2 regions of the Nocardiopsis sp. YSL2 genome follow, and region 2 is predicted to be linked to the other one. Evidence: riboswitches for the same ligand, from Rfam matches in the RefSeq annotation. Region 2 holds a riboswitch; the other holds the start of a gene.
What was found. A riboswitch is a leader RNA that binds a small molecule or an ion and turns the genes downstream of it on or off. The one in region 2 is predicted to bind cobalamin.
Positions count from the first base shown of each region.

Region 1 (4,411 bases), 1.9 Mb from region 2:
CGAACCTCAACATCCGGATCGAGTACCAGGTGAACCCGCCCTTCAGCAACGAGGACGCCGAGGTCACCCTCCCCGACAACGTCGAGGACATCATGACGGGCGCCGCCAACGAGGCGCTCGCACTCGTCGGCACCTGATCCGGCGGAGGCAGCGAGGGGGCCGCGGCGCGAAGCCGCGGCCCCCTCTCGCGTGCTCTGCGGGCCTCCTCCGCTACCGGCGTCCCCGCAGGACCGGTCGGTCCCGTGGGATCCCGGCTTCGAGCTCGGCGCGGACGCGACGGGCGGCCTCGACCATGTTGCGCAGGGCCTGCTCCGCCTCGGCGTAGCGGCGGGTCTTGAGCCCGCAGTCGGGGTTGACCCACACCTTGTCCGCGTCGATGTGGGCGACCGCCAGGCGCAGCGACTCCACGATCTCCTCCACCGAGGGCACCCGTGGCGAGTGGATGTCGTACACCCCCGGGCCGATCCCCCTGCGGTAGCCGCGGCGGCCCAGGTCGGCCACCAGCTCCATGCGTGAGCGGGCCGCCTCGACACTCGTGACGTCGGCGTCGAGCGCCTCGATGCCGTCGACGATCAGGCCGAACTCCGAGTAGCACATGTGCGTGTGGACGGTCGTGGTCGGCGCGACACCGCTGGTCGCCAGCCGGAAGGAGCCCACCGCCCAGTCGAGGTAGGCCTGGCGCCGCTCCCGGCGCAGCGGCAACAGCTCGCGCAGTGCGGCCTCGTCCACCTGGATGTGCCGGATCCCGGCGCGCTCCAGGTCGGTGACCTCGTCGCGCAGGGCCAGTCCGACCTGGCGGGCGGTCTCGCCCAAGGGCTGGTCGGTGCGGACGAACGACCAGGCCAGCATCGTGACGGGTCCGGTGAGCATGCCCTTGACCGGTTTGTCGGTCCGACCCTGTGCGTAGGTGATCCACTCGACCGTCATCGGTTCGGGCCGGGAGACGTCCCCGTAGAGGATCGGCGGGCGCACGCACCGGGACCCGTAGGACTGCACCCATCCGAACTCGGTGGTGCCGAAGCCCCGAAGGTGCTCGGCGAAGTACTGGACCATGTCGTTGCGCTCGGGCTCGCCGTGCACGAGGACGTCCAGGCCGATGTCCTCCTGGAGTGCGATGACGCGGTCGATCTCCTCGCGCAGGAGCTTGGTGTAGTCCTGCTCCGACAGTTCGCCCCGGCGGTGGGCGGCGCGGGCGCGGCGCAGGTCGGGGGTCTGGGGGAAGGACCCGATCGTGGTGGTGGTCAGGGGCGTGTCCGTGGGCAGGCCGCGTACCTTGGTGCGTCGTTCCGCCTGCGGGCCGAGCGCGTCCAGGCGTGCGCGTACACGGGCGTCGGTGAAGGACGGGGGCCGGGTGGCCGACGCGTCGTCGACGTCGGCCCCCTCGGAGCCCTCGGAGAGGACGCGGCCGAGCAGGGCCACTTCCGCGGCCTTCTGCTTGGCGAAGGCCAGGGCTCCGCGCAGTTCGGGCTCCAGTGCGGTCTCGGCGTCCAGGTCGATGGGCACGTGCAGCAGGGAGCAGGAGGTACCGACGGTGAGCTCGTCGGTCAGGGCGAGCAGTGTGCCGAGCGTGGCCGCGGCGGCCCGCACGTCGGTGCGCCACACGTTGCGCCCGTCCACGACCCCGGCCACCAGCCGGGTCGAACCCAGCCCGGACACCTGCACCAGGTCGTCGACGGCCTCGCCGTCGGTCACCAGGTCCAGACCCACCGCCTCGACCGGGGACTCCTTGAGCACGCGCAGCGCGGGGGCGCCGATGGAGCCGAAGTAGGTGGACACCGACAGGGCGGGGCGCTCGGTGAGCGATCCCAGCCGCTGGTAGACGCGCTCCAGGCGGTCGGTGGCGGCGCGGCCCTCGTCGGTGGCCAGGATCGGTTCGTCGAGCTGGACCTCGGTGGCCCCGGCCGACCTCAACTCGCCCAGGAGCAGGGTGTAGGCGTCGAGCAGCTGGTCGAGCAGGCTGAGCGGATCCCAGCCCGCCGGGGCGTCGTCAGCGGCCTTGGCGAGCATCAGGAAGGTCAGCGGCCCGAGCAGGACCGGACGGGTGTGGTACCCCTCGGCGGCGGCCTCCCGGAACTCGGCGACGGGCTTGTCTCCGACCAGGCGGGGCCGGGTGCGCGGCGAGAGTTCGGGCACCAGGTAGTGGTAGTTCGTGTCGAACCACTTGGTCATCTCCAGCGGCGGTGCGCCCTCGTCGCCGCGGGCCATCGCGAAGTAGCGGCGCAGCTCCTCGTCGCGGTCGGCCGCGGCGGCAGGGGAGGCGAAGCGTGAGGGGACCAGATCGAACAGGACCGCGGTGTCCAGGACGTGGTCGTAGAGGGAGAAGGTGTTGGAGGGCAGGTCGTCGACGCCCGCCGCGCGCAGCTGGGCCAGGACGCCCGAGCGCAGGGCGGAGGCGACGGTGTCGAGCTCCCGGGCGCCGATGGCCCCCTTCCAGTAGGACTCGCAGGCGCGCTTGAGTTCGCGGCGCGGGCCGATCCTCGGGTAGCCGTGCACGGTGGAGCGCACGGACGGCCGCGGGGCCGCCGGAGTAGTGGTCATGAGCTTCTCTCCCCTCGTCGAAAGCCGGGTCCCGGCCGAGGGTAGGAGAGAAGGACGCGGGCACGCGTCAGAGCGCGTCCGGGACGCGCACGCCTGCCACCGCCCTTGGCCCTCCCTCGGGGCGCGGGACCACCGGCGGCACGGGTGCGCCACCGGGCGGAGGCAGGTCTTCGGACTCGTGGGCGGTGCCGGTCGACCGGCTCACCTACTCGACGCCGCTTCCCAGCCGCCGACCGTTCCGGTCGGAGTGCCAGTGCTCATGGCGACTTTCGTTCCCACTCACCGCTGCGGGGCAGTCCCGGACTCGCACCGGGTTCCCTCTTGCGACACAGCCCACTGTGGTCCGGGGCTCGGACCGGCGCGTTCGTGGACTGTGTACCTTCCACGCCTGCAAGTATAGGGAGACCCCCGCTTCGCCCCTGCACCCGGCGCAGAATCCCTTGCCATGCGCCCGATTTCCGCGCGAACCCCCGCTCCGTGTCGGGCGTCACACAACACATGAACAAGCGTTGCGCGCGGGAGCACCCCGGCTCCGCGCGAACGTTCGTCTGCAGATGAACGTGGAGAACCCCTGGTGAACAAGCCGTCCCACCCCACGATGGCACCTGATCGCCCCCTGATCACGGTTGTGGTCGCGATGGTGGTCCTGTTGGGACTGGTGTACCTGGCGACCCGTCCCTCGGGGCCCCTGGCCCCCGTCGACTCGGAGACCGCCTCGAACGGGTCCACCGAGGACGCGAGTGCTCCCGAGATACCCGCGACCGGCGAACCCGACGAGCTGACGGTGGTCGACCCCGCCGAGGTCGTGGACCTCGACGAGGCCGAACTCGCCTACGACGGCGACCTCGACGTGGTGGTCCGCTACCCCGTCCTGCCCAACGCCGAGCCGCTCACCGACTTCCTCGACCGGACACTGGCCGCCGGCGTCGAGGCGTTCGACGCCGCCAACCCGGGCGCGGAGTCCTACGAGGCCGAGTGGCAGCTCACCGCCGCCAACGACGGCGTGGTGGGCGTGCGTATGACGAGCATGGAGACCGACTCCGAGGGCACCCGGGAGTGCCACAGCACCTACTGGTACGACACCGCCACCGGGCAGACCTTCGAGTCCACGCGCCTGTTCGGCGGACAGGACCAGCTGGCGGAGGCCAACGGACTGGTCAGGGAACGCGTTCCGGACTCCGCGTACACCGACACCATCCACCCGGTCGGCGCGCTGTACGACTCCGTCGGGTTCAACCCGGACGGCGACCTGGTCGTGGAGTTCGACGACGGGCAGGTGGCGGCGCCCGACGAGGGCCGCGTGCACGCGGTGCTGGACCGCGAGGGGACCGAGCCCCTGCTGTCGGAGCTGGGCGCGCGGGTGCGCGACGCGGCGACCGTCGGGGTACGGGGGTTCGCCATCGCCGAGCCGCCCGAGGCGGACAAGGACGGCCGGGACGACCCGACGCCGGGCCACCTGTCCCCCGTCGACGACGAGGTCGACTGCTCCGACCCCGAGACCAGGTGCGTGGCCCTGACCTACGACGACGGTCCCGGTGGGGGCACCCCCGCGCTGCTGGACACCCTGGCGGAGTACGACGCGCGGGCCACGTTCTTCGTCACCGGTGTGCCGGTCATGGCGGACCCGATGACGGTCCGGCGGGCCTACGCCGAGGGGCACGAGATCGCCAACCACACGCTCGGCCACCCCGACCTGACGGGCCTGAGCGAGAGCGCTGTGCGGTCGGAGCTGGCCACCGTGCAGGCACAGATCTACCGCGAGACCGGCTACACCCCCGACCTCATGCGTCCGCCGTACGGCGCGACCGACGACAGCGTCGCGGCCGTGACCGCGGACATGGGGCTGGCGCAGATCCTGTGGAGCGTCGACACC
Region 1 is NZ_JAMOAO010000001.1:4,603,727-4,608,137, reverse strand. Features, by position in the region: gene M1P99_RS20225 (DUF3558 domain-containing protein) at 1-137, shown strand, start outside; gene metE (5-methyltetrahydropteroyltriglutamate--homocysteine S-methyltransferase) at 211-2,538, opposite strand; cobalamin riboswitch at 2,701-2,875, opposite strand; gene M1P99_RS20215 (polysaccharide deacetylase family protein) at 3,137-4,411, shown strand, end outside.
Region 1: linked by a shared signal. The riboswitch ahead of metE (5-methyltetrahydropteroyltriglutamate--homocysteine S-methyltransferase) and the one ahead of cobN (cobaltochelatase subunit CobN) in region 2 are both predicted to bind cobalamin.

Region 2 (4,411 bases):
CGCGTTCGACGACACCCACGACGAGTGGCCGCAGATCAACTGGGAGACCGTGGCCGACCGCGACCCCGACGTCATCGTGCTCGGCGACCTGACCCGCGAGGCCCAGACGGCGGAGTCCGCGGACGCCAAGATCGAGTTCCTGGAATCCGACCCCGCCACCCGCAACCTCACCGCGGTCCGGGAGGACCGCTACATCCTGCTCAGCGGCCAGGCGATGAACCCCTCGATCCGCACGGTCGAGGGGATCGAGCACGTCGCCGCCGGTCTGCGGGACCTCGGGTTCACCCAGTGAGGGGTGCGCGTTCCGCGCTGCTCACCACCGGCGGACTCGTGGTCCTCGCGGTCTCGATCGCGATCACCGTCACCATCGGCCCCGCGGACATCACCACGGCCGACGTCTGGCGCTCGGTGTCGGCGCGTCTGGGGCTGGGCGACAGCCCCCTGAGCCCGCTGCGCGAGGGCATCGTCTGGAACCTCCGGATGCCCCGGACCCTGCTCGCCGCGGTGTGCGGCGCCGGGCTGGCCCTGTGCGGCGCCGTCATGCAGTCCCTGCTCCGCAACCCGCTGGCCGACCCGTTCGTGCTGGGGGTGTCCTCCGGGGCCTCGACCGGGGCGGTGGCCGTGATCGTCCTCGGCTGGGGCGGCGGCGTGGTGTCGCTGTCGGCCGGCGCCTTCGCCGGCGCGGTGCTCTCCTTCGCGATGGTGGTGGTCCTCGCCCAGAGCCTCGGCCCGACCATGGACCGCGTGGTCCTCTCGGGGGTCGCGGCCATGCAGCTGTTCGGGGGGCTCACCTCGTTCATCGTCCTCACCTCCGCGGACGCCGAGACGACCCGGGGCGTGCTGTTCTGGCTGCTGGGGTCGCTCGGCGGCGCCGGATGGGCGGACGTGGCCCTGTGCGCGGCGGTGCTGGCCGGCGTCCTCGCCGTCTGCCTCGCCCACACCACCACCCTGGACGCCTTCGCGTTCGGCGAGGAGGCCGCGGCGCACCTGGGCGTCCGGGTGGTCCGGGCCCGCCTGCTGCTCCTGACCGCCACGGCCCTGCTCACCGCGGCCCTGGTCAGCTCGGCCGGGGCGATCGGCTTCGTGGGCCTGGTCCTGCCGCACGCAGCCCGCGCGCTCACCGGGTCGGCGCACGCCCGGCTCCTGCCCGTGACGGCGCTGAGCGGCGCCGTCTTCCTGGTGTGGGTGGACACCGCGGCGCGCACCGTGCTGGACCCGCAGGAGATCCCGGTGGGCGTGATGACCTCCCTCATCGGCGTGCCCGCCTTCATCGCCGTGCTGTACCGGGTCAGGAGGACGACGTGAACGACACCGAACCGGCCGTGGCCGACCACCGGGCCCAAGCCGACGAGCATGAGGCGGGGCTGCGCGCCGAACGCGTGAGCCGGCTGGTCGGCGGCCGGCTCATCCTCGACGGCGTCACCCTCGCTCCGCGTACCGGGCAGACCATCGGCCTGCTGGGCCCCAACGGCTCCGGGAAGTCGACACTGCTGCGCCTGCTCGGCGGCGTCCTCGCCCCCTCCTCCGGCGTGGTCACCCTGGACGGGCGGCCGCTCGTGCGGACCGCGCGCCGGGCGGCGGCGCGGCGCGTGGCCGCCGTCGAGCAGAACGCGCACACCCAGACCGAGCTGACGGTCCGCGACGTCGTGGCCCTGGGACGGATCCCGCACCGCCGCGCCTGGGCGCCCATGTCCGCCGCCGACCTGGAGGCCGTGACGGCGGCCCTGGAACGCGCCGGCCTCACCGGCCTGGCCGACCGGTCCTGGCACACGCTCTCGGGCGGAGAGCGCCAGCGCGCCCAGATCGCCCGCGCCCTGGCACAGGAGCCGACCGAGCTGCTGCTCGACGAGCCGACCAACCACCTCGACATCCAGTACCAGCTCGACCTGATGGAACTGGTCGCGGGACTGGCGGTCACCACCGTGATCGCCATGCACGACCTCAACCTGGCCGCCATGTACTGCGACCGGCTCGTGGTGCTGCGCGGCGGCCGGGTCGTCGCCGAGGGCACACCGGAGGCGGTGCTGACCCCGTCCCTCATCGGCGAGGTCTACGGCGTGCGCGCGGAAGTCGACGCCGGGCCCGGATACCCGGTCATCCGGTTCCTGCGCTGAGGCGGCTCGGGAGTCACCCGCCACAGCGGAAACGGCGGCGGACCGTTAAGGTGTGGATCCTTCGCTCGAGGCGCAGGAACCCGGTGCGAGTCCGGGGCGGTTCCGCCACTGTGAGACCCCCGCCAGGGGTACAGCCAGACACTGGCCTCGAACGTTCCTACCGCCGATGGGGCGAGAACCCCGAGGGAGGACTCCGGCCATGACGGTACGGATCGCTCTGCTGTCCACGTCCGACACCGACCTGCTCTCCGCGCGCGCCTGCGGAGCCGACTACGCGTGGGCGAACCCGTCCCGCGCCTCCGACACCGAGCTCATCGCCGCCGTCGAGGGCGCCGACCTCGTCGTGGTGCGGCTGCTCGGCTCGCCGCACGACCTGTGGCCGGGCCTGGCCGCCGTCCGCGAGCGGGGCACGCCCCTGGTCGTGCTCAGCGGCGAACAGCAGCCCAGCGCCGAGCTGATGGAGCACTCCACCGTCCCCATCGGCCTGGCGGCCGACGCCCACCGCTACCTCGCCCAGGGCGGCCCCGCCAACCTCGGGCGGCTGCACGCCTTCCTGTCCGACACCGTGCTGCTGACCGGCGAGGGCTTCGACCCGCCCGCACCCGTCCCGCAGTGGGGCTTCGCCGAGCGGGCCGAGCCGGTCGATCCCTCGCTTCCCCGGGTCGGCATCCTCTACTACCGGGCGCACGAGGCCGGCGGCAACACCGCGTTCGCGCACGCCCTCGCCGACGCCGTCGACGCGACCGGGCAGGCCGTGGGCGTCCCCGTCTTCGCGGGCTCCCTGCGCTCGGCGCCCGACGAACTCTTCGAGGCGCTGCGCGCGTTCGACGTCCTGGTCGTCACCGTCCTGGCGGCCGGCGGCAGCGTGCCCGCCTCCGCGAGCGCCGGCGGCGACGACGAGGCATGGGACGTGGAACGGATGGCGGCGCTGGACGTCCCCGTCCTCCAGGGACTGTGCCTGACCAGCTCGCGCGCCGAGTGGGAGGCCTCCGACGACGGCGTCACCCCGCTCGACTCGGCGAGCCAGATCGCCATCCCGGAGTTCGACGGCCGGATCATCACCGTGCCGTTCTCCTTCAAGGAGATCGACCAGGACGGGCTGCCCCGCTACGTCGCCGACCCCGAGCGCTGCGCCCGCCTGGCCGGGATCGCGGCCGCCCACGCCCGGCTGCGGCACGTGCCCCCGGCCGAGAAGCGGATCGCGGTCGTGCTGTCGGCCTACCCCACCAAGCACTCCCGCATCGGCAACGCCGTCGGCCTCGACACCCCCCGCTCGCTGGTCCGGCTGCTGCGCCGGCTGCGGGCGGAGGGACACGACCTGGGCGAGCCCGGCGACCTGCCCGGACTCGACCTGGAGGACGACACCGAGGCCGGCGACGCGCTGATCCACGCCCTGATCGCGGCGGGCGGCCAGGACGAGGACTGGCTGACCTCCGTCCAGCTGACCGACGCCCAGGTCCGGATCACGCCCGAGCAGTACGCCGCCTGGACCGAGGACCTGCCCGCGGCGCTCAAGGACGCGATGACCGAGGCGTGGGGGCCCGCACCCGGCCGCCTGTACGTCAACGACGAGGGCGAACTCGTCCTCGCCGCGATGCGCGCCGGCAACGTCGTCGTCCTGGTCCAGCCGCCGCGCGGCTTCGGCGAGAACCCCATCGCGATCTACCACGACCCCGACCTGCCCCCGAGCCACCACTACCTGGCCGCCTACCGCTGGCTGGAGCACGGCTTCGGCGCCCACGCCGTCGTGCACCTCGGCAAGCACGGCTCACTGGAGTGGCTGCCCGGCAAGAACGCGGCGCTGTCGGCGTCCTGCGCCACCGACGCCGTGCTCGGCGGCCTGCCGCTCGTCTACCCGTTCCTGGTCAACGACCCGGGCGAGGGGGCCCAGGCCAAGCGCCGCGCCCACGCCACCGTCGTCGACCACCTCATCCCGCCGATGGCCCGCGCGGAGAGCTACGGCGATATCGCGCGCCTGGAGCAGCTGCTCGACGAGCACGCCAACATCGCGGCCATGGACCCGGCGAAGCTGCCCGCGGTCCGGGGCGAGATCTGGTCCCTGATGCGCGCCGCGGAGCTGCACCGCGACCTCGGCCTGGAGGAGCGGCCCGACGACGAGGAGTTCGACGACTTCCTGCTCCACGTCGACGGCTGGCTGTGCGAGATCAAGGACGCGCAGATCCGCGACGGCCTGCACGTGCTCGGCGAGGCTCCGGCCGGCGAGGCCCGCGTCAACCTGGTCCTGGCCGTCCTGCGCGCCGCCCAGGTGTGGGGCGGGATCGGGCACGCGGTGCCCG
Region 2 is NZ_JAMOAO010000001.1:2,742,285-2,746,695, forward strand. Features, by position in the region: gene M1P99_RS11910 (ABC transporter substrate-binding protein) at 1-292, shown strand, start outside; gene M1P99_RS11915 (iron ABC transporter permease) at 289-1,305, shown strand; gene M1P99_RS11920 (ABC transporter ATP-binding protein) at 1,302-2,114, shown strand; cobalamin riboswitch at 2,146-2,279, shown strand; gene cobN (cobaltochelatase subunit CobN) at 2,314-4,411, shown strand, end outside.